DNA from 3 places in the Pseudomonas sp. B611 genome. Region 1 is predicted to be linked to each of the others. Evidence: predicted binding sites of a transcription regulator. Region 1 holds the regulator's gene; each other region holds the start of a gene.
The links. The regulator sigma-54, encoded in region 1, starts transcription at its own class of promoters, with help from an activator protein. The targets are predictions, from matches to a motif close to ANTGGCATNNANNTTGCTNT.
Positions count from the first base shown of each region.

Region 1 (7,814 bases):
ACCCGGAATTCGCCGCGCGCTTCAGCCAGCAGCTGAGCAGCTTGACCGACGTGACCTTCACGCCGGGCAAAAACCTGTTTGCGCTGATTGGCTCCCAGGACACCGCCGTCGCCGTCTCCGGCCAGTTGAAAGCCACCGCCGTGTCGCTGATGAAAATCGCCAACGACCTGCGCTGGATGAACTCCGGCCCGCTCGCCGGCCTCGGTGAAATCGAGCTGGAAGGCTTGCAACCGGGCTCTTCGATCATGCCGGGCAAGGTCAATCCGGTGATCCCGGAAGCCACCGCCATGGTCGCCGCGCAAGTGATCGGTAATGACACGGTCATCACTGTCGCGGGCCAATCCGGCAACTTCGAGCTGAACGTGATGCTGCCGATCATCGCCCAGAACCTGCTCAGCAGCCTCGAGCTGCTGGCCAATTCCAGCCGCTTGCTGGCGGACAAGGCCATTGCCACCTTCAAGGTCAACGAAGCCAAGCTCAAGGAAGCGCTGTCGCGTAACCCGATCCTGGTCACTGCACTCAACCCGATCATTGGCTACCAGAAGGCCGCTGAAATCGCCAAGAAAGCCTATCAACAAGGCCGCCCGGTGATTGATGTGGCCCTTGAACACACCGACTTGCCCCGTAGCCAACTGGAAGTCCTGCTGGACCCGGAAAAGCTCACGGCCGGCGGCGTGTAATCACCGACCCTGCTTTGGAGGCTCACCATGGAGCACTGGAAACGCACGATCGAACGGGCCAATCGCTGCTTTATGGCGGGCGAACTGGTTGATGCTCGCGAGGCCTATTTGCAAGCCCTGGCCCTGGCCCAAGTGTTGTTCGAACGTTGGGCGGATGCCGACGAAGCAGTGGCGGCTTGCGTCATTTCCCATCACAACCTGGCGGACCTGCATCTGCGCCTGAACCAGCCGGAGGAAAGTGCGGAATACCTCTGCGCTATCCACCAGCGCCTGCTGCAGGCGATGCAGGACCCGCGCCTGACCCCGCAATTGCGTGAGGCGGCGCTGCGCCAGAGCAGCAAGACCTACGTCGAACTGTTGAACTTCATCAGCGATCACGGCGAGTACCCGCGTACCCATCGCCTGCTGGGTGGTACCGCGGCGCAACAGGATGCGTCGACTCGCAACAGTCCTTATTACGGAGCACATTGATATGTCCTACACCTTGCCTGCCTTGCCTTACGCCTACGACGCCCTGGAACCGCACATCGATGCGCAAACCATGGAGATTCACTACACCAAGCACCACCAGACCTACATCAACAACCTCAACGCTGCTGTCGAGGGCACCGAATTCGCGGGCTGGCCGGTCGAGAAACTGGTGTCCAGCGTGCAGCAGCTGCCGGAAAAACTGCGTGCCGCCGTGATCAACCAAGGTGGTGGCCATGCCAACCATTCGCTGTTTTGGGCAGTGATGTCGCCCAAAGGCGGCGGCAAGCCTGAAGGCGCGCTGGCCAAGGCTATCGATGAGCAAGTGGGTGGTTTCGACAGCTTCAAGGAAGCTTTCACCAAGGCCGCCTTGACCCGTTTCGGCAGCGGTTGGGCCTGGCTCAGCGTAACCCCGCAAAAGACCCTGGTAGTGGAAAGCAGCGGTAACCAGGACAGCCCGCTGATGAATGGCAATACGCCGATCCTCGGCCTGGACGTCTGGGAGCACGCCTACTACCTGCGGTATCAGAACCGTCGCCCGGAATACATCAACGCCTTCTACAGCGTTATCAACTGGCCGGAAGTCGCCGCACGCTATCAGGCCGCCTTGGCCTGACATTTACCACCACAACAAGATCTAAGGCCGACTATGGGCATTGAAACACTGGCGATCAGCAGCGGGCGAATGTTTCGTTATGCGTTTGGCTCGCTGCTGCTATTGGCAGGTACTGCATTGCTGGTGGCCCATGGGCTGGACTGGCTGAACCTGGAGCCGCGCATCCTGCGCGCCCTGCAAGGTGGATCGATTTGCGCACTGGGCACGGCGCTTGGCGCGGTGCCCGTACTGGTCATACGACGGATGCCGGTAGCGCTGAGCGACACATTGTTGGGTTTTGGTGCCGGGGTGATGCTGGCGGCGACAGCCTTTTCGCTGATCGTGCCGGGGATCGCCGCTGCTGAAAGCCTGGGGCTCACGCCCTGGGGCGCCAGTGGGTTAATCAGCTTCGGTATCATGCTGGGCGCGTTCGGGCTGTATCTGGTTGATCGCAAGGTCTCCGGCGCGAGCCCGGAAATGTTGGTGGGGACACCGGATCACCCGGTGATACCGCCGCGTATCTGGCTGTTCGTGTTTGCCATCATTGCCCATAACATCCCGGAGGGCATGGCAGTGGGGGTTTCGGCAGGCGGCGGTATGCCTGATGCCGATAGCCTGGCAATGGGCATCGCCTTGCAGGATGTACCCGAAGGCCTGGTGATTGCCTTGGTATTGGCCGGGGCAGGGATGTCGCGGGTCAAGGCGTTCCTGATCGGTGCGGCTTCAGGTTTGGTCGAGCCGGTATTCGCCGTGCTGTGTGCCTGGTTGGTGAGCCTGGCAGAGGTGCTGCTGCCACTCGGGCTGGCGTTGGCGGCCGGGGCGATGTTGCTGGTGGTGACTCATGAAGTGATCCCCGAATCGCGGCGCAACGGTCACGAAAAGCTTGCCAGCCTGGGGTTGTGTATCGGTTTTTGCTTGATGATGGTGATGGATACCGCATTGGGCTGAAGTCGTTGCGACTTCACGCCCGCCTCAAAGGGTGAGTTTACTCACCCTCATCAAAGAAGTTGTTGATCAGCGCCACCAGGGCGTCCATCGCTTCCTGCTCTTGCTCACCCTCTGTCTTCAGGTGAATCCTGGTGCCCTTGCCGGCGGCCAGCATCATCATGGCCATGATGCTTTTGCCATCGACCATGGATTCCGGGGTGCGCCCCGCACGGATCTGGCAAGGGAACTGCCCGGCGACGCCGACGAACTTCGCAGAAGCCCGGGCATGCAAGCCCAGCTTGTTGATGATTTCAATTTCCAGAGCGGGCATCGCGGGGGTGATCCTTTCAGCTAAGGTCGCGGTGGCGAACCTGGACGTTCTTGAGGGTTTGTTGCAGCACCTGGCCCAGGCGTTCGGTCAAGTAGACCGAGCGGTGGTGGCCGCCGGTGCAGCCAATGGCAATGGTGACATACGCCCGATTGCTTGCAGCAAAGCGCGGCAGCCATTTGAGCAGGTAGCTGGAGATATCCTGGAACATCTCTTCGACATCCGGCTGCGCTGCCAGGTAATCGGCCACGGGTTGGTCCAGCCCGGACTGCTCACGCAGCTCGGGTTTCCAATAGGGGTTCGGCAGGCAGCGCACATCGAACACCAGGTCGGCATCCACCGGCATGCCACGCTTGAAGCCAAACGACTCGACGAGGAACGCAGTACCAGGCTCCGGCTGGTTCAGCAGGCGCAGCTTGATGGCGTCGCGCAGCTGGTACAGGTTGAGGCTGGTGGTGTTTATTTTCAGGTCGGCGAGGTCGATGATCGGCCCCAGCAACTTGGTTTCGTCTTCGATGGCTTCTGCCAGGGAGCGATGTGGGCTGCTGAGGGGGTGGCGCCGGCGGGTTTCGGAAAAGCGCTTGAGCAGCGTCTCTTCGTCGGCGTCCAGGTACAGCACATCACAATGAATGTGCTTGGCGCGAACTTCCTCAAGCAGTTGCGGGAACCGCTCAAGGTGGCTGGGCAGGTTGCGGGCATCGATCGAAACGGCCACCAGGGGCTGCGCCAGTTCGGTGTGGATCAGCGCGCGCTCTGCCAACTCCGGCAGCAAGCCGGCGGGCAAGTTGTCGATGCAGTAGAAACCGTTGTCCTCAAGAACGTTGAGGGCGGTGCTTTTACCCGAGCCGGAGCGGCCGCTGACGATGATCAAACGCATGATTACTGCCCGTTCTGTTCATCCAGGACAACCTGGTACAGCGCCTCATTGCTGCTGGCGCTGCGCAGTTTGTCGCGTACTTCCTTGCGGTCGAGCATGCTGGCGATCTGCCGGAGCAGTTCCAGGTGCGCATCGGTGGCGGCTTGCGGGACCAGCAGGACGAACAGCAGGTCAACCGGTGCGCCATCGATGGCGTCGAAATCGATGGGAGCGTCCAGGTGCAGCAGGGCGCTGACAGGTGCCTCACAGCTTTTGAGGCGGCAATGGGGAATGGCGATGCCGTTGCCAAAACCGGTGGAACCGAGTTTTTCACGGGCAATCAGAGCCTCGTACACATCTTGCATCTCCAGGTCAGGCACTTCGCGGCTGATCAGGTTGGCAATTTGTTCGAGGGCTTTCTTTTTACTGCCACCCGGCGCGTTCACGAGGGAACGGCCGGGGGTCAGGATGGTTTCAAGTCGAATCATGGGTGGGGAGTGTTAGCGGCCAGTGCCCTGGAGAAGGCTCTGCTGCTTTTCCTTATGCTTTTTGATTTGGCGATCCAGCTTGTCGGTCAGGTCGTCAATGGCGGCATACATATCTGAATGCTCGGCATTGGCGACTACTTCCCCGCCGGGTATACGCAAGGTGGCTTCGATTTTCTGCTTCAGCTTTTCGACAGTCATGATGACTTGCACGTTGGTGATCTTGTCGAAATGCCCCTCAATTCTTTTGAGTTTTTCGCCGATATAGGCGCGCAGCGGTTCGGTCACTTCCAGTTGGTGTCCACTGATGTTGACTTGCATACAGCTTCTCCTTCGTTGCCAGTGCATAAAGCGGCAGGCAAAAGCGCCTGCCACTGGAACGCTGTGGCCCGCCCGTCACATCAAACGCTTACGCTCGCTGGAAGGCGCGATCCCGAGGGACTCGCGGTACTTGGCGACGGTTCGACGGGCGACCTGAATGCCTTGTGCCTCCAGTAAACCAGCGATCTTACTGTCACTCAATGGCTTTTTCTGATTTTCCGCGGCAACCAGTTTTTTGATGATCGCGCGGATCGCCGTGGACGAGCATTCGCCGCCTTCGGAGGTACTGACGTGGCTGGAGAAAAAGTATTTCAGCTCATAAATGCCCCGTGGGGTATGCATGAATTTTTGCGTGGTCACCCGTGAAATCGTCGATTCGTGCATGCCAACCGCTTCGGCGATGTCATGCAGCACCAACGGTTTCATCGCTTCATCGCCGTACTCCAGGAAGCCGCGCTGGTGCTCGACGATCTGGGTCGCGACTTTCATCAGGGTTTCGTTGCGGCTCTGCAGGCTCTTGATAAACCAGCGCGCCTCTTGCAACTGATTGCGCATGAAGGTGTTGTCGGCGCTGGTGTCGGCACGGCGCACAAAGCCCGCGTATTGCGGGTTGACCCGCAGGCGCGGCACCGATTCCTGGTTCAGCTCCACCAGCCAGCGCTCGTTGTCCTTGCGCACGATCACGTCAGGGACCACGTATTCGGCTTCGCTGGACTCGATCTGCGAGCCTGGGCGCGGGTTGAGGCTCTGCACCAGCTCGATGACCTGGCGCAGGTCGTCTTCCTTGAGCTTCATGCGGCGCATCAGCTGGCTGTAGTCGCGGCTGCCCAGCAGGTCGATGTAATCCGTGACCAGGCGTTGGGCTTCAGCGAGCCAAGGGGTCTTGGCGGGCAGTTGGCGCAGTTGCAGCAATAGGCATTCGCTGAGGGTGCGGGCGCCAATGCCGGCGGGCTCGAACTGCTGGATGCGGTGCAGGACGGCTTCGATCTCGTCCAGTTCGATGTCCAGTTCCGGGTCGAACGCTTCGAGGATCTCCTCCAGCGTCTCGTCCAGGTAGCCCTGGTTGTTGATGCAGTCGATGAGGGTCACGGCGATCAGGCGATCGGTGTCCGACATCGGCGCGAGGTTCAGTTGCCACAGCAGATGGCTCTGCAGGCTTTCACCGGCGGAGGTGCGGGTGGTGAAGTCCCACTCGTCGTCATCGTTGCTGGGCAGGCTGCTGGCGCTGGTCTGGTAGACGTCTTCCCAGGCGGTGTCCACGGGAAGCTCATTGGGAATGCGTTCGTTCCATTCGCCTTCTTCCAGGTTATCCACCGTTGGGGCGGTTTCCTGATAGGAGGGTTCTTGCACGTCGGAGTTGGGTTTTTGCTCGATGTTGTCGGCCAGCGGGTCTGCATTATCGAAGTCGTCGCCTTCTTCCTGGCGTTCGAGCATCGGATTGGACTCCAGGGCCTCCTGGATTTCCTGTTGCAGGTCCAGGGTCGACAATTGGAGCAGGCGGATGGCCTGTTGCAGCTGCGGTGTCATCGTCAGCTGCTGGCCCATTCTCAGGACTAGCGATGGTTTCATGGCAGGGGCTTAACACCTTATTCGCCGGCGCAATGCGCCATCCACGACAGGGCGCGTGAGCGCCAAACATAAGCAAATTATATGCCTGATATCGCGGGCTTTGCCTAGAGCGCGGTAACAATAAAAATCCAGAGGTTTTCATTGACTCCCGCGCATCTTGGCAGCGGCCGTGACACCACGGTGTTTACAGGCGGAACTCGTGACCCAGGTACACTTCCTTCACCAGTTCGTTGGCAAGGATAGTCTCGGCGTCGCCTTCGGCAATCAACTGGCCATCGTTGACGATATACGCGGTTTCGCAGATATCGAGGGTTTCACGCACGTTGTGGTCGGTGATCAGTACGCCGATACCCTTCGCCTTGAGGTGATGGATGATCTGCTTGATATCACCGACCGAGATCGGGTCGACGCCGGCAAACGGTTCGTCCAGCAAGATGAACTTTGGCGCGGTGGCGAGGGCGCGGGCGATTTCCACACGACGACGCTCACCACCCGACAAGCTCATGCCGAGGTTGTCGCGAATGTGGTTGATGTGGAACTCCTGCAGCAGGCTTTCCAGCTCCTTGCGACGGCCGTCACGGTCGAGTTCCTTGCGGGTCTCGAGGATTGCCATGATGTTGTCGGCTACCGACAGTTTGCGGAAGATCGACGCCTCCTGCGGAAGATAGCCGATGCCGGCGCGTGCACGACCGTGCATGGGCTGGTGGCTCACGTCCAGGTCGTCGATCAGGACGCGACCCTGATCCGCCTGGACCAGGCCGACGATCATATAGAAGCAGGTCGTCTTGCCGGCGCCGTTGGGGCCGAGCAAGCCGACGATCTGGCCGCTGTCGATCGACAGGCTGACGTCACGCACGACCTGACGGCTTTTGTAGGCCTTGGCCAGATGCTGGGCTTTCAGGGTTGCCATTACTCGGCCTTCTTCTTCGGCTGGATAACCATGTCGATACGCGGACGTGGTGCAGTCACCTTGGTGCCATTGGCGCGGCCGGCGTTGGCGATTTGCTTCACGGTGTCGTAGGTGATTTTCTCGCCTTCCGTGGAGTTGCCGTCCGGGCTGAGCACCTTGGCCTGGTCGATCAGGACAATGCGGTTCTGCTGGGCGTGGTACTGGATGGTCTTGCCGTAGCCCTTCATCGGGCCGGTGTCGGTAGGCGACTGCTTCTGTTCGAAGTAAGCCAGGTTGCCCACCGAGGTCACCACATCAATGTCGCCATTGGCGGTACGGGTCAGGGTCACCGTGTTGCCGGTGATCTTCATCGAGCCTTGGGTGATGATCACGCCGCCGGTGTAGGTGGCGACGCCTTGCTTGTCGTCCAGTTGCGCATCGTCAGCCGAAATGTGGATCGGTTGCTGGCTATCGTTCGGCAGAGCCCAGGCGCTCACGCTTCCCAGTGCTGCGCCCAGACTGAGCAAAATAGGGAGAGTTTTAACGAGCCTCATACTGTCCTCTTACGTTCGATAGCAGGTGTATCCTGCTTTCTTTCAAATACGCTTTCATTCCCTTGCCAGTCGATACCCCGCCAGCGCCGTCGATTCTAACGTCTTGCTCGGTCTGCGCATATTGCTTCTGCGGGAATACGGT
Region 1 is NZ_JBUZST010000001.1:226,176-233,989, forward strand. Features, by position in the region: gene ACZRMO_RS01080 (class II fumarate hydratase) at 1-680, shown strand, start outside; gene ACZRMO_RS01085 (hypothetical protein) at 708-1,151, shown strand; gene ACZRMO_RS01090 (superoxide dismutase) at 1,153-1,764, shown strand; gene ACZRMO_RS01095 (ZIP family metal transporter) at 1,798-2,691, shown strand; gene ACZRMO_RS01100 (HPr family phosphocarrier protein) at 2,729-3,001, opposite strand; gene rapZ (RNase adapter RapZ) at 3,018-3,875, opposite strand; gene ptsN (PTS IIA-like nitrogen regulatory protein PtsN) at 3,878-4,342, opposite strand; gene hpf (ribosome hibernation-promoting factor, HPF/YfiA family) at 4,355-4,660, opposite strand; gene ACZRMO_RS01120 (RNA polymerase factor sigma-54) at 4,736-6,229, opposite strand; gene lptB (LPS export ABC transporter ATP-binding protein) at 6,414-7,139, opposite strand; gene lptA (lipopolysaccharide transport periplasmic protein LptA) at 7,139-7,672, opposite strand; gene lptC (LPS export ABC transporter periplasmic protein LptC) at 7,659-7,814, opposite strand, start outside.

Region 2 (7,814 bases), on a different contig from region 1:
CAGCAACTTGAGGTTCTTTTGCAGGCGGTTGGCGAACATCTGCCCGCCTTCGCTCAGGCGCGCCTGCTCAACCACCGGCGCCGGGGCCGGCTTGATCGGGTTGCCGTTCTTGTTGTACTGGCGCTCTTGTGGCTCAACCGGGGCTTGATCGTAAGCGGCTTGCTCACGTTCGGCCTGGCGCTGCTCCGGGGTGCGGCGCTCGCCGGTGACGAACTGGTCCGGGTTGACCTTGATCAGCAGCAATTTGCACGGCAACGCGCCGTTCCAGAACGAATACTGCTTGTGGCTGCGGATGCCCATGCGCTTGCCCAGGTCCGGGGCGCCGGTGAACACCGCCGCTTCCCAGCCCATGCACGCCTGGCGCAGGCGTTCGCCGAGGTTCTGGTAGAGGTACAACAGGCTGGCTTCGTCACCCAGACGCTCGCCGTACGGCGGGTTGCAGATGACCAGGCCTTTCTGGTTCTGGTCCGGGCGCGGCTCGAAGGTGCCAACTTCGCCCTGGTAGACCTTGATCCAATGGCTCAGGCCGGCGCGCTCGATGTTGTTGCGCGCAGGCTGGATCAGGCGCGGGTCGGCTTCATAGCCACGCACCCACAGCGGTGGCTTGTTCATGCCGATAGCGGCACGTTCCGACGCCTCGGTGTGCAGTTTCTTCCACAGTGCCGGGACGTGACCGAGCCAGGTGGTGAAACCCCACAGCTCACGGTTCAGGTTGGGCGCCATGTCGGCAGCGATCATCGCGCCTTCCACCAGGAAGGTGCCCACGCCACACATCGGGTCAGTCAGCGCGCCGCCTTCGGCAGCAATGCGCGGCCAGCCGGCACGGATCAGGATCGCCGCGGCCAGGTTTTCCTTCAACGGCGCGGCGCCCTGCTGCAGGCGGTAGCCACGCTGATGCAGGCTGTGGCCGGAAAGGTCGAGGGAGAGGATCGCCTCGCCACGGTCCAGGCGCAGGTGAATGCGCAGGTCCGGGTTGATCTTGTCGATGGATGGGCGTTCGCCGGTCGGGGTGCGCAGCTTGTCAACAATCGCATCCTTGACCTTCAGCGCGCCGAAGTGGGTGTTGTCGATGCCCGAACCATGGCCACTGAATTCCACGGCCAGGGTGCCGTCCGGGACCATATGGTCGGCCCATTCGATATCCAGCACGCCGTGGTAGAGGTCTTCGGCGTCCTTCATGGGGAAGCGCTTGAGTACCAGCAACACGCGGTTGGCGAGGCGCGACCAGAGGCACAGGCGGTAGGCGGTTTCCATGTCGGCCATGCCGCGCACGGCCGAGGTGTGCTCGCGGGCTTCCTCAAGGCCAAGCCCGACGGCTTCCTCGATCAGCAGGCCTTCGAGGCCCTTGGGGCAGGTGAGGAAGAGTTCAAAACGGTCCGACATGGGGCATTCCAGGCTTTTCAGCAATGAATGAACGGGCGACGCATCGCCGGCTCGGTTTTCAATCAAGCACTTTTCTTGAAGAGTGCTCGCGTGGCACGAATGTGCCGTCCCACCCCGCCTGCCGGGCCTTTAGGCCGTGGTTGACGGGGCAGATAGATAATGTGGCGTAACAAAATGAAATATTCCGACCCTTCGTCGAATAGTAACCGACTGCAACGGGCGGACATTCTCACTAAAGGATTAAACCCATCCTCTTTGCAGGGTGCATCATAGCTGGCTTTGCCAGGTAAATGGGGCGAAAAGCCATCCCAGCTTATGGCTATAGCATCGTTATCGTTACGTGCTTATGACAAAACGATCATTGAATCCATGTGACCTATTGGTTAGAACTCAACACAGGTTGGCGCCGTAACGACGCCGACACATAGGCTCGCCACGCCGGCAGCGAGCCCACCAACGGCAGAAAAACTCTGCCCGGCACCAGACGGGGCCGAAGGATATCAAGACAGTCAACAAGTGAGGGAAACACCCTATGAGAAGACTTAAGCGTGATCCGTTGGAAAGAGCATTTTTACGCGGATATCAATATGGCGTTCATGGCAAATCCCGTGAGCTTTGCCCATTTACTCTATCGTCGGTACGCCAAGCCTGGATCAACGGCTGGCGAGAAGGACGCGGCGACAACTGGGACGGTATGACTGGCACTGCGGGAATCCACAGACTCAACGAACTTCACGCCGTCGGCTAATAAGGGCATTCAATTCCGACATACACTGTTGAAGATGTAATGACTTAACCACGCACGTCCTATCCGGGCGGCGGGCTTCGGCCCAGGGGGCTCCTTTATGGAGCCCTTTTTATTGGGTGGTTTCAGGCCTTTGGCAGTGCCGCGATCGCATCCACCGCCTGGCGAATCAGCGCCGGGCCCTTGTAGATAAAGCCGGAGTACAACTGCACCAGGCTGGCGCCAGCGGCGATCTTCTCGGCGGCGTGCTGGCCTTCGGTGATGCCACCGGCAGCGATGATCGGCAAGCGCCCGGCCAGTTCGGCTGCCAGCACCTTGACGATATGGGTGCTCTGCTCACGCACCGGCGCGCCCGACAGGCCGCCCGCTTCGTCGCCATGGGCCAGGCCTTCGACGCCAACACGGCTGAGGGTTGTATTGGTCGCGATCACTGCATCCATGCCCGAGTCCACCAGGGCCTGGGCCACCAGCACGGTCTCTTCGTCGCTCATGTCCGGGGCAATCTTGATCGCCAACGGCACACGTTTGCCATGGCGCACGGCCAGGTCTTCCTGGCGCTGGCGCAAGGCTTCGAGCAATTGCTTGAGGGAGTCACCGAACTGCAGGCTGCGCAGCCCCGGGGTGTTGGGCGAGCTGACGTTGACGGTGACGTAACTGGCGTGGGCGTAGACCTTGTCCAGGCAGATCAGGTAGTCATCCACCGCACGCTCCACCGGCGTGTCGAAGTTCTTGCCGATATTGATGCCGAGGATGCCCTTGTACTTCGCCGCCTGAACCCGCGACAGCAAGTGGTCCACGCCCAGGTTGTTGAAGCCCATGCGGTTGATGATCGCTTCAGCTTCCGGCAGGCGGAAGATACGCGGCTTGGGGTTGCCCGGCTGTGGGCGCGGGGTCACGGTGCCGATCTCGACAAAACCGAAACCCAGCTGCGCAAAACCATCGATGGCCGCACCGTTCTTGTCCAGGCCAGCCGCCAGCCCGACCGGGTTGGGGAAGTCGAGCCCCATCACCGATACCGGCATTTTTGCCGGTGCCTTGCATACCAGGCCATTGAGCCCCAGGCGGCCACCGGCACCGATCAGGTCCAGGGACAGATCGTGGGAGGTTTCCGGGGAAAGTTTGAACAACAGCTGGCGGGCCAGGGTATACATGGGCGGGCTAGACTCGGATGGCGGCGAAAGGTGGCGACGATTATAGCCGGGGTGGCGGGCTGCATGCGAGGCGTGCCGCCAATCGTCATTGGCGATTGGCTACCAGCTCTTCATAGCGTGCCCAGATCTTTTGCGCATATTGCATGCGCAAGGCATCACGTTTGGGGCCTGCCCCCCCTCCGACGTTATAGGAGCCGACGGCAGTCCAGTTGTAACCAAAGCGCTGGATGAACTCGGTAAGAATCGATGCTGCCACCTCCACCGAGAGACAGGGCTCGCTCAACAACCGCTCTTCCGTGATGCCCAGCTTCAGCAGACGGGGCAGATGAATGCTGTTGATCTGCATCAAGCCGATATCCCGCGTGCCATTGCGGTTAGCGTTATTGATGGTCTGCGCGCGGTAACCCGACTCGACAGCAGCGATAGCCTGCAGTAACTCCGGCTCTAGGTCATAACGGCTGGCCACTTCGTCCCAGCAGTATGCCAGTGCCGGGCTGCTGCCCATCAACAGGCTCAAAAGCAGGCCTTTCCCCCAGGCTTTAAACATTGTTGACCCGACCACAAGCCGCACACACATGCGCTACCTGCCTCGCGTCAGCACTTCCCACCTGCACCGGACAAGTAAACCGATAGCCCCTGCCATAGATCGTCTTGATAAACCCCTTGTCGGCCTTCAGGTACTTGCGTAACGAGTAGATGCAACGTGTCAGCGACTCCTCGGCCACCTCGCCCCTGGGCCATGCGAGTTCCAGCAAGCGGTCCTTGGTCATCAGTGTGCCACCCGAACCCAGCAACAACCGCAGCACCTGGCCCTCCTTGGGTGGCAATTGAACGTCTGTCCCGCCCCCGGTCAACCGGCCATCACCATGTAAGGTCCAGTGGGCAAAAACGAGGGACGTCGCTGACCTGTCAATCACGACCGCCATACGCACCTCTGTATTCAACTACTGACATTGAAATCCTTATTTCCTGTATTGGCTCACCCGCAAACATCGCGACTATAAGAAACAGTCCTACACCTGGCCCTAGGGAAAAACCCATTCATCCGGCGTTTTTCCCAGCTACTCAGTAGGACAATTCTTTATCCGGCCCTACCCGGCGACCCAATCGTGATAAACCTCGTGCAACTCGACCCCCAACCGATCCTCCAATTGCACCAACTCGCCCAAAGCCATCAACTGGCCATTGACCCGCACCTCCACACAGCGAATGACGTCAGGTGTCAGCGGTAACACCTTCCCTACTGCAAACGCCGCCAGACGCTTGCGACTGATCAGTTGCTCTTGCAGAAGTATTTCCAGGTGCATGGACAAGCGCCCTATTCATGGAGAAATTTCGCGACCCCGTGGCATGTACGCGCGATGCACACGCTCATGCTGCTCCGCCGTCAAGGGTGATGGTCCGGGAGGGGCGGTCAGAGTCTTGAGTTCATCGTGATCGGCGCCTACCTGCCACAACGAGACCTCATCCGGCGGGGTGAGCACATCCAGCTCCGCGACCCACTGCTTGATGAGACTCACCTGATCGGGCTTGCCCTGGATCAGCAGGCTGTTGGTGTCTGGATAAGCAATGAACGTAAGGCTGCCTTCAGCCAGTTGAGTTTTGTGCTCGCTGGACAACCGGGCTTCGATCATTGAAGCCATCCCAGGCACGGAAATCGTGTCCGTACCCACGCCATAATGACGATCAGCCACATCGACATTGAACACCTGCACCACGCCAACGGAGGGCAACACCACACGCGGCGGGGCAGGCGGCCGATCCATCAGTTGCGCCAGGCGCAGCACTTGATCGACATAGCTTGGCGGCCCCGTGACGGAGAACATGCGCTCCCCGCTTTTACGCAAGGGATAGCTGGACTCGTCCAGCCCCGTACGACGCATCTGCCCCCGCAGCCTGTCGACGGAAATGTGCCGCAGCGCAACTGCCGAGTTCCTCACCTCATCGGCTTCGTAGAGGTACAGGACTTGCCCATCGCGATGCCAGATCAGGCCCTCCTGCAGGGCCAGTACCTCCAGGACCTGTTGCGGCGCGTCAAAATCAAACAGCCCACTGACATGCAGGCGAGCGACTTTGCGGCTGAGGACAACCGACAAGCCCAATGGCACCGAGAGCGCGGTAAAAAACCGCTGCAGGTTCTCTTCCTGCGCCCGGTAGGGCTCGCCCCTCGCCGCACAGGTGCCCAGCGATAACGCAGCGCACAACAACCAGCTGCACAGCCGCTGGCGGGTCATCCTTGCAGGGAACACACTATTCACCTTGGTTTTCTCGGCAGCCTGGCGTGACGAAGCGGCCATACTGAGAGCCCGCCAGTTTTCAATCTTGACGGAAAACTGACGGCACGCGTCCACACCCTGGCCATGGCATGTGCATTGCTACACACACTCATCAGAGCGCGCGCCAACGAAGGCACGGGCCTACGGACAAAGGCGTCGTTACCCTGCAATGGCCTCCAGCGCCATCCGAGGGAACGACGTTTTTTTTGAGAGAAAAGGCAGGCATTGATGAACGAACCGGCAGATAACCGCCCGAGAAAAGACCCACTGGCTTGGGTCAACGGCAGTGACGCGCCGGAAAAGAGCAGTCTCGACCTGGGCTTCATGGCCCTGAGTGATTGCGCCTCGCTGGTAGTTGCCGCCACCCAGGGCTTCGCCCAACCCTACGGCCTGACACTCAACCTCAAGCGCCAGGCGTCATGGGCCAACCTGCGCGACAAACTGGTCAGCGGCGAACTCGACGCCGCCCACAGCCTGTACGGGCTGATCTATGCCGTGCACCTGGGTATCGGCGGCGTAGCGCCCACCGACATGGCGGTACTGATGGGGCTCAACCAGAACGGCCAGAGCATCAACCTGTCCCACGGCCTGCAACAGCAGGGCGTGGTCACTCCTGAGGCGCTGGATCGCCATGTGCACCAAAGCCGCACAAAACTGACCTTCGCCCAGACGTTTCCCACCGGCACCCACGCCATGTGGCTGTATTACTGGCTGGCGAGCCAAGGCATCCACCCGCTGCAGGACGTCAACAGCGTGGTGGTACCGCCGCCGCAAATGGTCGCGCACCTGCAAGCCGGACGTATCGATGGTTTTTGTGTCGGTGAACCCTGGTGTGCCAGCGCGGTAAAACAAAACCAGGGCTTTACCCTGGCCACCACCCAGGCGATCTGGCCAGACCACCCGGAGAAAGTCCTCGGCTGCACCCAGGCGTTTGTCGAGCAATACCCCAACACCGCCCGCGTGCTGGTGATGGCCATCCTCGAAGCCAGCCGCTTTATCGAACAGAGCCAGGAGAACCGCCGCTCCACCGCCCAACTGCTGAGCGCCCGCGACTACCTCGACGCGCCCCTCGACTGCATCGAACCGCGCCTGCTGGGCAGCTATGACGATGGCCTCGGCAACCAATGGCAAGACCCCCATGCCCTGCGGTTTTTTGCCGATGGCGAGGTGAATCTGCCGTATCTCTCGGACGGCATGTGGTTCATGACCCAGTTCCGCCGCTGGGGCCTGTTGCGCGAAGACCCGGACTACCTGGGGGTTGCCCGCCAGGTGCAGCAATTGACGCTGTACCGCGAGGCCGCCAGCGCCGTCGGCGTTCCTCCGATCGCCCAGGACATGCGCAGCAGCCAACTGATCGACGGCAAAATCTGGGATGGCCGCGACCCCGCCGCCTATGCGCGCAGCTTCCGTCTGCACGCGATGAACGATCCCACCAGCCGCCAGGCCTTGCGCTGACAGGAAGACCGATATGCTGCGAATCCTGTTGATCAATGACACACCGCGCAAAGTCGGCCGGCTCAAGGCTGCACTGATCGAGGCCGGTTTCGAGGTGATCGATGAGTCCGGCCTGACCATCGACCTGCCCGCGCGCGTCGAAACGGTGCGCCCGGACGTGATCCTGATCGATACCGAGTCACCCGGGCGCGACGTGATGGAGCAAGTGGTGCTGGTCAGCCGCGACCAGCCCCGGCCCATCGTGATGTTTACCGACGAGCATGACCCGAATGTAATGCGCCAGGCGATCAAGTCTGGCGTCAGTGCCTATATCGTCGAAGGCATCCAGGCCCAGCGCCTGCAACCGATCCTCGACGTGGCCATGGCGCGCTTCGAGAGCGACCAGGCCCTGCGCGCCCAGCTGCAGGCCCGTGACCAGCAGTTGGCCGAGCGCAAGCGCATCGAACTGGCCAAGGGTATGCTGATGAAAATGAAGGACTGCAATGAGGAAGAGGCCTACACGCTGATGCGCCGCCAGGCCATGAGCCGCCAGCAGAAACTGATCCAGGTGGCAGAGCAGATTATCGCCATGAGCGAGTTGCTCGGCTGATCTGGCTCAGCTCTTGCTAAAGGATCCCTACAGGTAACCAACGGCGGTTGCCCCTCCACGACAAAGACGTCGCACATCCGGTTTGCCCCTCGCGAACCCGGTGGCGGCGTTTTTGCGTTTTGGCCCCAGAGCATGGGGCCGGTGGGGCGGCCTTCGCCGGCGGCTCCATCACCAGGCCTTCTTACAAGACTCCCAACCGTTGAGGTGCGTGATGA
Region 2 is NZ_JBUZST010000005.1:262,639-270,452, forward strand. Features, by position in the region: gene rlmKL (bifunctional 23S rRNA (guanine(2069)-N(7))-methyltransferase RlmK/23S rRNA (guanine(2445)-N(2))-methyltransferase RlmL) at 1-1,383, opposite strand, end outside; gene rmf (ribosome modulation factor) at 1,916-2,131, shown strand; gene ACZRMO_RS13930 (quinone-dependent dihydroorotate dehydrogenase) at 2,254-3,279, opposite strand; gene ACZRMO_RS13935 (transglycosylase SLT domain-containing protein) at 3,365-3,826, opposite strand; gene ACZRMO_RS13940 (winged helix-turn-helix domain-containing protein) at 3,819-4,205, opposite strand; gene ACZRMO_RS13945 (FliM/FliN family flagellar motor switch protein) at 4,371-4,586, opposite strand; gene ACZRMO_RS13950 (secretin N-terminal domain-containing protein) at 4,602-5,576, opposite strand; gene ACZRMO_RS13955 (CmpA/NrtA family ABC transporter substrate-binding protein) at 5,784-7,010, shown strand; gene ACZRMO_RS13960 (ANTAR domain-containing response regulator) at 7,024-7,599, shown strand; gene ACZRMO_RS13965 (nitrate/nitrite transporter) at 7,811-7,814, shown strand, end outside.
Region 2: ACZRMO_RS13955 (CmpA/NrtA family ABC transporter substrate-binding protein) is a predicted target of sigma-54. The motif match lies at 5,639-5,658, and genes of this name have one in related genera.

Region 3 (7,814 bases), on a different contig from region 1:
CTCTTGAGGTTACCGGCACCGTCGAAGGTCAACGTCGAAGGCACAGGCGCTTTCATGTTCGGATCAGTGCCGGTCGGCGGCGAACCGTCAGGGTTGCGGCCATCGATCAAGGTGTACGACTGCCATTCGTTGGCGTCGGTTTTCACCACGTACTGCACCATCGGGTGGGCGTTGCCCTGGGAGTCGTACAGCGTGGTGCTGTAGGACGTGGTGAAGGTATCGGTCTTCAGTGGATCAAACGGCTTCTTGCTCTGATCGATGACCGGCTCCGAGGAGTTCAGGTTGCTGCTGGAATCCACTTTGGTGGACGCCTTCGGCGGCAGGTTTGCCAGGTTCAGCTGCAGATCGACCAGGCCACCCTTGGTGATCTTGCCATTTTCATCAGCCGCATAACCTTGCAGGCGCGAGGTGCCGGTGTTGTTGGTGATGTAGCCGTCTTTGTCGGCACGGAAGGCGCCGCTACGGGTGTATTCCAGCGAACCGTCACTGGCCTTCTGCACGAAGAAACCACCACCCTGGATGGCCATGTCCAGGATGCCACCGCTGGCGTTCACTTCACCCTGGGTGAACTGCTGGGACACTGCCGCCAGGTTCACACCGTTGCCGATGGTGTTCTGGCCGGTGCCGAGTTTGGACGCGGCGTAGATGTCCGCGAATTCCGCACGGGACGATTTGAAGCCGGTGGTCGCGACGTTGGCGATGTTGTTGCCGGTCACGTCCAGTTGTTTGTTGGCCGCATAGAGGCCGCTAAGGCCGATGTTAAAAGACATGTTTCTCTCCCTCTGCCGTATTTAGCCGGCTCTATGTACCGATAGTCTGAATTTGCGACAGCTTGACGCTGCCCATGCCGCCTGCAAGGTTGAGCAGCATTTCGCCGCCGGTCTTGCTCAAGGTCACGCTGGTAACCGTGGCCGGCAGCGAAGTTGCCAGGACGACCGCGTCGCCCTTGTCATTCTTGGTGGTGGCGGTAAAGGTGTAAGTGCCAGCTGCGGCGACCTCACCCTTGTCATTCTTGCCATCCCAGATAAAGTCGGCCGATCCGGCGCTCTGCGCGCCCATTTCGACGGTGCGCACCACATTGCCGTCTTTGTCGGTGATCTTCACCGAGACGTTGCCCACCGCCGACGTGACGGCGACCGAACCGGTCATGCTCTTGCTGGTATCCACCAGGGCCTTGTCGGTCTGGGTGATGATCGAACGCCCCACCAGCGACGACGCTTGCAACGCTTGCGACGAGCTGAAGTTGCTGGAGATCGCATTCACCGAGTCGTTCAGGGTGTTGATGCCTTCCAGGCTGCTGAATTGCGCCAGCTGGGCGACGAACGCGCCGTTGTCCTGGGGCGACAGCGGGTTCTGGTTCTTCAACTGGGTGACCAGCAGTTGCAGGAACGCATCCTTGCCCAGGGACTGGTTGCCCGTGGCAGCAGTGGCAGTGCTCGCAACGTTGTTCGTGGCGGTCTTGACCTTGGTGTTGAAAAGGTCCTGGACTGCCGTGTTGGTAGTGGTATCAACAATGGCCATTATTTGGCGCCCCTTATCACTGACCCAGGGTCAGGACCTTCTGCATCATGGCTTTGGCGGTGTTCATCATTTCCGCATTGGTCTGGAACGAGCGACTGGCAGAAATCATGTCAGCCATTTCCTCGACCACGTTGACGTTGGGGTAGTAGACGTAACCCTTTTCGTTCGCGGCGGGGTGGTTAGGCTCGTAGCGGGCTTCCAGGTTGCTCTGGTCTTCAACCACACCCAGCACCTGCACGCCGGAACCGGCATTGCCCTGGTCCTGGAACAGCGAATCGCTGCCACCGCTCTGGCCGCCCTGGAACATGGTGGCGAACACCGGGTGACGGGCGCGGTAGGTCTGGTCAATGCTCGACGACACGGTCTCGGCGTTGGCGATGTTACTGGCGACGGTGTTCAGACGCGTGGTCTGGGCGCTCATGCCACTACCGGCAATATTGAAAACACTGGACAGGGACATGGCTTACTCTCCACGCAGGGCTGACATCAGCCCTTTGAATTTGCTGTTGAGCAGGGTAAAGCTGGCCTGGAAGTTCACCGAGTTCTCGGCATAGGCCGATTGCTCCAGCTGGGCGTCAACGGTGTTCTGGTCGATCGACGGCTGCATCGGCGTGCGATACAGCAGCGACTCGTCCCCACTGCTCAGGCCTTGCGCTTCGATATGACGGTTGTTGGTCATGTTCAAGGCGAAGGTGCCGTTCTTGGTCTTGTCCTGCTGTGCGGCGAGCACGGCGGAGAAGTCCAGGTCCCGAGCCTTGTAGTTCGGGGTATCGGCGTTGGCAATGTTGTTGGCCAGGACTTCGGCACGCTGGGCGCGGAAGCCCAGGGCTTGTTCGTGGATACCGAGCGCTTTATCGAAGCTGATGCTCATGGCGGAAACCTTTAGGCTGACCTGCTGTTCGTTAGCAGGGTTATAGCAAGGTGTGTGCCAGTTTACGCAGAGCCTGTATTTAAAGGGTTTGAGGGCAGATTGCCGATGGCAATGCCAGAAAAGCGGCAAGCCGTTTCCGCGTGGCGCCAGTAAAGCGGCAATCCGGGTTGCCGCTATTGTCAGGATTGCCGCATAACAAATGTGGGAGCGGGCTTGCTCGCGAATGCGGTATGTCAGTCATAGATGAGTCGACTGATCCACCGCATTCGCGAGCAAGCCCGCTCCCACATTTTTTACCGCGTACGACTTACTTGGCCTGATAGATGATGCCCGGGCTGCACTGCACCATCTGGTAATGATCCGGCAAACCGTTCAGCGCTTCGGAAGCACCGAGGAACAGATAGCCACCACGCTTGAGCGTGCCGTGAATGCGCAACAGGATGTCTTTCTTCACCTCGGCCGAGAAGTAGATCAGCACGTTGCGGCAGAACACCATGTCGAACTTGCCCAGGCTGGCGTAGCTGTCGAGCAGGTTGAACGAGCGAAACTCCACGCGGCTCTTGATCGGCGCCTTGACCGCCCAACGCCCTGCCCCTTTCGGGTCAAAGTAACGTTGCAGGCGCTCCTGGGACAAACCCCGGCCCAAGGCCAGGCTGTCGTACTCGCCGGTCTTGCAGTTGGTGAGCATGGTGCCGGACAGGTCGGTGGCAACAATCTGCGCACCCGCCTTCAGTTGGCCCATGTTGGTCCGCTCGAACTCGTCGATGGACATCGAGATCGAATACGGTTCCTGCCCCGAGGAGCAGGCCGCCGACCAGATGCGCAAGCGTTGGCCCGGGCTGGCCTTGATGGCTTCCGGCAGCACTTTGCTCTTGAGCACTTCAAACGGATAGGTGTCACGAAACCACAGGGTTTCGTTGGTGGTCATGGCATCGACCACCATTTCCTTGAGCCCGCTGCGCGGCTGCCCCTGAATACGCTGAACCAGCTCGCCCAACGACTTGATGCCCTGCTGTTCCATCAACTTGTTGAGACGGCTGGATACCAGGTACTGCTTGTTTTCACCGAGCAATATGCCACAGGCTTTTTCCAGGAAGACCCGGAACTGTTCGAAATCCAAATTACCCGTAGACAATGATACCGCCTCTTAAATCGTGTGACCGCCAGGGGAAATCCCCTAGCCGTGATCTGCTGCCTTGATCCGGTCGACAACCCGGTTTGCCAGGTCATCCGGGCGGAATTTGGCCAGGAAGTCATCGGCACCGACCTTCTTGACCATCGCCTGGTTGAATACGCCCGACAACGAAGTATGCAGGATGATATGCAATTTTTGCATGCGTGGATCGTTGCGTATCTCGGCCGTGAGGGTGTACCCGTCCATTTCCGGCATCTCGATGTCGGAAATCATCATCAAGAATTCTTCTTCCGGTTTCTTGCCTTCATCCACCAATTTGCGCAGGTAGTCCAACGCCTGGCGCCCATCATTGAGTGCCACCACGTCTACACCGACGGTCTGCAGGCAACGGGTCACCTGCTTGCGCGCCACCGAGGAGTCGTCCACCGTCAGCACCCGCAGCGAGATCGCCTTGTGCGCCGTCTCGGCATCGACCACACCGACGGAAATCGCTTCCGAGGTGGGCGCCACTTCGGCGAGGATCTTCTCCACGTCGATGATTTCCACCAACTGGTTGTCCACCCGCGTCACCGCCGTGAGGTAGTGATCGCGGCCGGTGCCCTTGGGTGGCGGATGGATCTCTTCCCAGTTCATGTTGACGATGCGCTCCACCGAGCGCACCAGGAAACCCTGGGTCTTGGTGTTGTACTCGGTGATGATCACGAAAGGGTTTTCGCGGTCCTGCAAACCTGCCGAGCCCGTGGCCAGGGACAGGTCAAGGATCGGAATGGTCGCGCCACGGATGTTGGCCACGCCACACACCACCGGGCTGGACTTGGGCATGATCGTCAGCTTGGGGCACTGCAGCACTTCCCGCACCTTGAACACGTTGATGCCGTACAGCTGTTTGCCATCCAGGCGAAAAAGCAACAACTCCAGGCGATTCTGCCCTACCAGCTGTGTGCGCTGGTTTACTGAATCCATTACTCCTGCCATGCCTTGACTCCCACGCTAAAACCTTTGGCCATACCTATAAGGGCAGTGACGCGCACCCAACACTAAACGGCACGAGCTTTGCTATTTATTGGTCATGGATATTAAAACGACAGTTTCCCGACACCTTGACCTGACACGGTATTGCCGCTTGTTTTGCGTACCGCTGGCGCTGCTTGCCTTGGGCTTGGGCACCACGGCCCGCGCGGACAACGTCACCTTGCCTGATCTACTTATCGGCGTCACCCAAGGGTTTCTTGAGTTCACTGTAGAAGATTATCTGGCGACCACCCAGACGCCCGGGCGTTATGAAATCCAGGTCAACCAACTCGACCCGCGCCTGCGTATGCCAATGTGCGACAAGGAATTGACAGCCACCCTGGAAAGCCCCGCCCAGCCGATTGGCCGCGTGACCGTGAAAGTACGCTGCGAGGGCGCTGCGCCGTGGACGGTGTTCGTGCCGGCGCAGGTCAAGCTGTTCCGCGACGTGGTGGTGGTGGCGCGGCCGCTGAAGCGCACCGGCATCATCGGTTACGACGATGTTGTGTTGCGTGAGCGTGATATCAGCCTGATCAACCAGGGCTATCTCACCTCGGTCGATCAGGCAGTCGGGCAAAAATTGACCCGACCAGTGGTCACCGACCAGGTCATTACCCTGGTACACCTGGAACAGGCCGAGGTCATTCGCAAGGGTGACCAGGTGGTTATTTCCGCCAGCAGCGGTGCCTTGCAGGTAAAAATGCCGGGGGAAGCGCTGTCCAATGGCGGCATGAGTGAACAGATCAGGGTCAAGAACCTCAATTCCAACCGCGTGATCAAGGCACGGGTGACCGCACCCGGCCAGGTCGAGGTGGCTTTATAGAGAACTGGTATCAGGCGCCAGCTTTTCCTACACTGTGTACCAGACGTGTGCGCATGCAGGTTTATTGTCAATCGAGCCTAAAGTTTGTCCGGGTATGGCCGAAAACATGGCAAGCGTCCAAATACCCAGAGGTTTTTTTATCATGGTCATCGATTTCAGTCGTTTAAATAATTCCCAGGCATTGCCCGGCTCTACGCGCACCACCGGTGCCAAGGACAGCGTAGAAGCCAAGTCCCAGCCACTGCCCGCCAAGGCAGAACAGGCCGGCGCCAGCCAAAGCGGGGAATCCGTACACCTGAGCAATGAGGCTCAACAGTTGCAGAAGGTCACTGACTCGCTGCGCGATCAACCGGTTGTCAACAGTGCCCGTGTGGCCGAGTTGAAACAGGCAATCGCCGATGGCAGCTACAAAGTCGACAGCAACCGTGTAGCCAGCAAGCTGCTCAACTTCGAAGCCGAGCGCTAGGCAAAGGCCTGCGCCGGGCTTTTGGACGCTTAAAACCCAAGGCCAGCCATGCACCACGACGAAACCCTGCTTCAACTGATCATTGATGATCTGGCACCGACGCAACAATTGCTCGAGCTGCTCAAAGAAGAATCCCTGGCCCTCTACGGCCGGGATATGCGCCTGCTGGAAGAAATCCTCGCGCGCAAACAGTCGCTCATCGTGCTCCTTGAACAGCATGGCAAGAAGCGCAGCCAGATCCTGGCCAGCCTCGGCCTGCCAACCGATCACGACGGCCTCGCCCAACTGGCCAGCCATTCCTCCGTCGGCGACGAGTTACTGGCGCAGAGCCAGGTACTCAATGAGCTGCTCAGCCAGTGCCAGGAAGCCAACCTGCTCAACGGTCAGTCGATCCAGCTGCAGCAAGCCACGACCGCCAACCAGTTGCGTATACTCCATGGCGGCGAGCCACCGGCCCTGTATAACGCCCAAGGCTCCACCTCACGCCTGGTCAAACCAGGCACCCGCAGCCAAGCCTGACGCCGGTTTACAGCGCGCCCTATCCAAGGCGCGCTACATGCTGGCAAAATGCCGGTTCTTGCGTGTAGTCGTATTTTGTCTGGAGATGGAAGAACCGTGTTCAACGCCCTTAATGCGGAAGATACACCGCAGCCACCCAAGGTACTCACTACACCTCTGGAAATTGTCGGCACCCTGCGGATGCTGCAAGAAAGCCACGACCCGCTGATCATTACCTTCCACGAACGCAGCCAGCGCTTCCAAAGCTACCTGGTGGACGTTGACCGGGACAGCAAGACCCTGGCACTGGATGAAATGATCCCGCGCGATGGCGAGCGCTTCCTGGAAAGCGGCGAACCGTTTCGTATCGAAGGCTTCCACGAAGGCGTGCGCGTCGCGTGGGAAAGCAACGGCACCTACAGCGTCAGCGAAAAAGACGGCCACCGTATCTACACCGGCAGCATGCCGGACGAGGTGGTCTACCATCAGCGCCGCAATGCCTTCCGCGCCGCGCTGAAACTGGCGCAACTGGTGAACATCGAGCTGGGCGGCGAGAAACTCAAGGCGCCGGTCAGCGGCAAGCTGCTGGACATCTCCGCCACCGGCTGCAAATTGCGCTTTGAAGGCGACATCTCCGAGCGCCTGCAACTGGGCCAAGTCTACGATCGCTTTATCGCCGCCCTGCCCTTCGGCAGCATGACCACCTCCGTCGAACTGCGTTACCTGCACTTCGAAGAAAAGATCAACACCACCTTTGCCGGCGTGCGCTTCCACAACATGAGTGGGTTGGTGCAACGCCAGGTCGAGCGTTTTGTGTATCAGCTGCAACGCGAAGCGCGGCGCTTTGACAAAGACGATGACTTTTAAGCCTTAAAGCACGCCACAAAAAAACGGGCAGATCCTCATGGGATCTGCCCGTTTTTGCATTCAGGGGCGCGCCCTGCTCAGGTCATGAGGGTGCTCTTCCGGCCCCAGAGGCTCCGGCGGCCCTACGAATGCCGGCTCATCCACCGGCGGCTGCGGCCCGTCTTCAGGCTCGGGCTCTTCCGGCGCAGCGGTCTGCATCTGCTCCTGCACCACCTGCTCGTCTACCCGCGGATCCAGCGCAGCCACCAGCGGCGAGCTGGACATGCTGTCAGGCATCGCCACGTGATGCAGTGGCGCATCGTCCACCTGATGCAGGTTGGTCACCGCCTTCGGCCGGATACGCCACACCAGGATCAGCGCACACAAGCTGAAAAACGCGTAGAGCATCTGACTGCCAAAAAGCTTCATCACCACACCGGCCAACAACGGCCCGATACTGGCACCGACGCCGTAGGTCACCAACAGCATGGCGGTCAGCGACACGCGGCGGTCACCCTCGACATGGTCGTTGGAAAACGCCACGGCCAACGGGTAAAGGCAGAACTGCACCAGCGAACACAGGAAGCCCGCCACGAACAGCACCTCCAGCGGCACCTGCGTCATGATCGCCAATGGCAACGCA
Region 3 is NZ_JBUZST010000005.1:399,044-406,857, forward strand. Features, by position in the region: gene flgE (flagellar hook protein FlgE) at 1-770, opposite strand, end outside; gene flgD (flagellar hook assembly protein FlgD) at 802-1,521, opposite strand; gene flgC (flagellar basal body rod protein FlgC) at 1,538-1,981, opposite strand; gene flgB (flagellar basal body rod protein FlgB) at 1,985-2,392, opposite strand; gene cheR (protein-glutamate O-methyltransferase CheR) at 2,700-3,527, opposite strand; gene ACZRMO_RS14575 (chemotaxis protein CheV) at 3,570-4,502, opposite strand; gene flgA (flagellar basal body P-ring formation chaperone FlgA) at 4,597-5,361, shown strand; gene flgM (flagellar biosynthesis anti-sigma factor FlgM) at 5,504-5,827, shown strand; gene ACZRMO_RS14590 (flagella synthesis protein FlgN) at 5,876-6,346, shown strand; gene ACZRMO_RS14595 (flagellar brake protein) at 6,443-7,192, shown strand; gene ACZRMO_RS14600 (MFS transporter) at 7,253-7,814, opposite strand, start outside.
Region 3: flgB (flagellar basal body rod protein FlgB) is a predicted target of sigma-54. The motif match lies at 2,435-2,454, and genes of this name have one in related genera.